DNA from 2 places in the Algibacter sp. YIN40 genome. Region 1 is predicted to be linked to the other one. Evidence: riboswitches for the same ligand, from Rfam matches in the RefSeq annotation. Region 1 holds a riboswitch; the other holds the start of a gene.
What was found. A riboswitch is a leader RNA that binds a small molecule or an ion and turns the genes downstream of it on or off. The one in region 1 is predicted to bind cobalamin.
Positions count from the first base shown of each region.

Region 2: another riboswitch for cobalamin. It lies ahead of AC2D6V_RS13720 (TonB-dependent receptor plug domain-containing protein); the one in region 1 lies ahead of AC2D6V_RS10315 (PAS domain-containing protein).

Region 1 is NZ_JBXVVC010000002.1:575,879-578,288, reverse strand. Features, by position in the region: gene AC2D6V_RS10315 (PAS domain-containing protein) at 395-874, opposite strand; cobalamin riboswitch at 981-1,108, opposite strand; gene AC2D6V_RS10310 (pyridoxamine 5'-phosphate oxidase family protein) at 1,138-1,743, opposite strand; gene AC2D6V_RS10305 (NAD(P)H-dependent flavin oxidoreductase) at 1,764-2,410, opposite strand, start outside.
Region 2 is NZ_JBXVVC010000004.1:69,272-71,681, reverse strand. Features, by position in the region: gene AC2D6V_RS13725 (ABC transporter substrate-binding protein) at 1-517, opposite strand, end outside; cobalamin riboswitch at 587-819, shown strand; gene AC2D6V_RS13720 (TonB-dependent receptor plug domain-containing protein) at 885-2,410, shown strand, end outside.

The DNA of each region.
Region 1 (2,410 bases):
TTTTTATTCTTTTCATTCAACAAAAAGATAAAGTGTATAAAAAAATCGTTCAATGGTAATTTTGGACGATATATTTCATATAAACTCAAATTTAAGTGTTTGGATAAAGCACTATTGCTCTTTATATACTGTTGTTTTATCTTTAATGATTTAGGTTCCTTTTAATGACTTAAATATTTTATATTTCTAATACATAGCCTTAAACAACACTAATAAGTTAGATAAAAAAATTTGTCACTTTGGGCATTGATGAAATGAATTTATCTTTTCATTTAAAGCACAGTAAATAGTTGTTTTTTGGGATTCGACTGCGCTCAACCTGACATTGTAGTTAAATAGCGGATAAATATAAATTAGATATTTGGCAAACCAAATTATATTGACATTTAGTAACTTACATTCTAATTTTTCTTTCTAACGCCAATAAATGAACTAGTTTATTGTTTCTATCTTTTAATTGATAGATATCTAAATTACAATTATAGGCATCACCATTCTTTTTATAATTGATAATTGACGTATTGAATGGGGTGTCTTTCTTTAGGTTTTCTCGTATGGATTCTAAAGAAGATTGTGATGTATTTTTTCCTTGTAAAAAACTTGGACGCTTACCTTCTGCATAATTAGCTGGGTATCCTGTCATTTTAGTAAAACCCTTATTAACCCATTCTATTTGTTGCTGGCTATTGGTTAATACAGCTGCTTCAAAATCGGAATTAGTTATTAGTTCTTCAATATTAAAAACCCAGCCATATTCCTTTTTGTATACATTTAAAATGTCAATCTCTACTTGCTTGTTGAAATGCTTTGCTTGGTTTACTAAATACATTCCATAAATGTCCCAACATTTTAACGGTCCTTGTTTAACCTTCATAGCTTCATTATTAAAGTGCAGTGTGAATGAAGCCAATTTGGTGTTTAAAGTGCACACCAATATATTATAGAATATATCTTGACCTAGCTTCAAAACGCGAAAGCACATGGTTAATATGTAAAGGCAAGTATCTGGCTTGTAATTTGCATTACTTACAGTTGCGCGACAGCTTGTGATTTTAACACAATTCCTTTTTAATTAGCGAAAAGCTAAACCTTTATAATAAATTCGAAGATAACATTTTAGAAACTCTATAGCAAATATTATAAATCTTTTAAGTAACGATTTTCCATAGTTTCTCTAGTTTCTGGAGCATCGCTAGTACCTAATTGATCTTTTAGCATCTGCCCTATTGTTGGAAAAGATTCTCTGTCGATTTGAGTGGATACTTCCCATAATTTAGAGCGCATGAAGGCTTTGGCACAATGTAGAAATGATTCCTCAACCGTAACACAAATACATCCTATAGGCTTATTTTGTTCATTTGGAAACAACTCTAAATGTGATTTATCTGTAGAAAGATAGGCACTGCCATTAACACGCAAAGTTTCATTGACTCCTGGAATTAAAAATAATAAGCCAACACGCCCAGTTTCAATAATATTAGAAATACTATCTACTCTATTATTGCCTTTGGCATCAGGAATTATAAGAGTGTTTTCATCTAAAACCTTCACAAAACCGGAGCTTCCACCTCTAGGAGAAGCATCCTGCTTACCAGCTTCACTTGAAGTTGACATCACTAAAAATGGTGAAGTGTCTATAAAATTAATGGCGTGTTTGTCTAATTTTGGAAGAACTTTGTCTTTTGCTCTTCCCTTAGGATAACCGTATAATTCTCTAAGTTGTTTTTGATTGGTGATTTTCATTCTCCAAAGTTACGAGAAAATCATTGAACTAATTTCCTAATAATATCTTTTACAGGAAGTATGGCCTCGGTATGTTCTATACTTGGACCAGCCACCCAAACAGTTTTGTATGTTGCTTTGGTTGCGGCATTTTTAGTAGCGTTCATGCCTATTGAGAAACGAATCATTTTAACCCATTTCTTGAGTCTTTTGTTCTTGTTTAGTATGGATTCAATCCAAGTTTGCTTCGTGCCAATTTTTTGAACGTAAGGTGTGTTAATCACAGTACATGGTGTACCAGAAATACGCTCTGTCATTACAATATCTTCTGCTCCATAATCCACGCAGGCTTGTTTATACTCTTCGGTAACATTAGCTTCTATAGATGCTATAAAAGGACTTCCCACTGAAACACCTGCAGCTCCATAACTAAGCATCTTATCAATATCTGCTTTACATCCAACACCTCCAGCAGATATTACTGGAATGTTGCAATTGGAACTCAATTGCTTAGTTAGCTCCTCCGGGGAAAGCTCACCTCTATGTCCTCCTGCCTTACTATTTACTGCTATAATGGCATCGGCCCCTAATTCTTCCACTTTTTTGGCGAATTTTAAATCGGTTACATCACAAAATACTTTGATGCCAACCTTATGTGCCTGCTTTATAGTCTCCTCTGGACTACCTA
Region 2 (2,410 bases), on a different contig from region 1:
ATCTGTTTCCCCCATCTATTCCAAAGCCAACAACCAGGTCAGGATTAAGCTCTAAAAGCACTTCGGTATTCAAGCCTTTATTCTTACCGAGCTCTCTTATATTTCCGTTTTTAATTCTCTGTCTAATGCTTTCAGAAGAAATATAATCGGTTCCAGGAAATCCAACTAATGTTTCTTCAATATCTAATAAATCTAAAGCAGGAATATGGGTTGTTGATGTGACTACAATTTTTTTAATTGGTTTTATTATAATACCGTCATACTCGTTTTTTAAAAAAGAGATTTTTGCGACATTTTCATTACTTATTAAAACGTATCGATAACTTTTATCTGCATTAGGCCAAGGTGTAAATATTTCTAAAATGGAATAATTTTCATTTTTGGTAACCATAAACCCCTTTGCATAATTGAGATTAATTTTTTTAAAATCTGAGTGAGGTAATAGGTTATTTGTCCCTTTATCTTCTTTACAAGAGAATAAAAGGCAAATTAAAAAAAATGTTATTAGATTTTTCAAATCATAAAATTTAACGCTTCAAAAGTAAGATTATTTAATCTTTTTAATGAAACATTAAACAAAATGTTTACTTTCGCTGCGAATTTTGGTTTTGTTTGCAAAATGCAAATAAATTAAAAGGGAATCTGGTTAAATGCCAGAACTGTTCCCGCAACTGTAAGTTTATGCCGTCCCGATGCTATTGGGATTTTAAGCACCTCTTAAAGAGGATGTTATTAACTGCATTTACCACTGACCTTAGCGTTGGGAAGGTATAATAACATAAAACAAGTCAGGAGACCTGCCATTTTCAAAACAAATAAGTTAAACTTTCGGGATAAAAGTTTGCGTATAGGTCTATGCGATTCTCGAGTAATTATTCATTAAAATGAAAAAAAAGAATGTTTTTGGCATCCTGTGTTTAGGATTCTCGTTGGTTGGTTTTGCGCAACAGCAAAATGATTCAACAAAATTAGAGCAACTTGATGAAGTTGTTATTTCAGATTCTCGCTTCAAATTGAAACGTGAAAATTCAGGTAAAACAGTTATTAAAATTTCGCAACAAGAGATTGAAAGAAACCAAGGTAGAACGGTTTCAGAATTAATTAATACTAAAAGTGGTATTGAAATTAATGGAAGTAGGAGTGTTGATGGTCAGAACTTAGGAACCTTTGTTAGAGGAGGAAATAACCGACAAGTTTTAGTGCTTATTGATGGTGTACAGATAAACGATCCATCGATTGTAGCTAACGATTTTGATTTACGACTATTAGATTTAAATACTATTGAATCTATTGAGGTTATTAAAGGAGCTGCAAGTACGCTTTATGGTAATGCCGCTGCAACTGCAGTAATTAACATCGCCACCAAAAAGTCATCAAAAAAGGAAATTTCTGCAAGCTTTTTAACTGTTATGGGTACAAATCAAACTCAGGATGATTTGAATTATAACGGTACAAGTTTTACCAACAATGTATCAGTAAACGGAACTTTAAATAAGTTTACGTATTTAGCGAGTTTTGGTAATAGGTTCGTCGATGGGCTATCTGCAGCAAAATCTGAGAACCCAGAGAAAGATCCTTTTTCAAGATATAATACGAATTTGAAATTGAATTATGAATTCTCAGATAGTTTTGAAATATCTGCTTATGCTAGTTTCGATAAGTTTAAAACCAATATTGATGGTTTTCCTGCTCCAACATATAGTTTTGCAGATACTAACGATGAATATATTTCACAACAAAAAAGGGTAGGGATATCTCCAAAATTCACTTATACAAAAGGGAGTTTTCAAATTAATGCCGCTTATACAAAAATAGATAGAGAGACTATTTCAGATTTTGGTTCTGTTAATGAAGCTGATAGTTACGTAATTGATGCGTTCAATAAATATGTTTTTAATGACACTTTTCATACTATTGTTGGTTTAAATTATGGGGATTATAAAAGCTTATTTGCCGAAGAGGAAAGCTTTACAAACACAGATCCTTATTTAAATGTTGTTTATATTTCAGATTTTGGATTGAATTTAAATGCTGGCGGGCGATTAAATAATCATAGCGAATATGGTTCACATTTTGTATACAGCTTAAATCCATCATATAATATTCCTGTAAATAATGGCTATGCTAAAGTATTTGGTTCTTATGCTACTTCATTTATTGCACCTAATTTATCACAGTTATTTGGTTTTTTTGGAGCAAATCCAGATTTAGAACCAGAAGAAAATAAAACTATAGAAGGTGGTTTGGAATTCAACACAAAAAAGGGGTTTCGTCTAAATGGTATTTATTTTAATAGGAAAGAAGAAAACACAATAGTTTACACAACGGCTTATGAAAATGCTACTTCAGATGCCATTGTTCATGGTTTTGAATTGGAAGCACAGATAGATATTGTAAAAAATTTATCAAT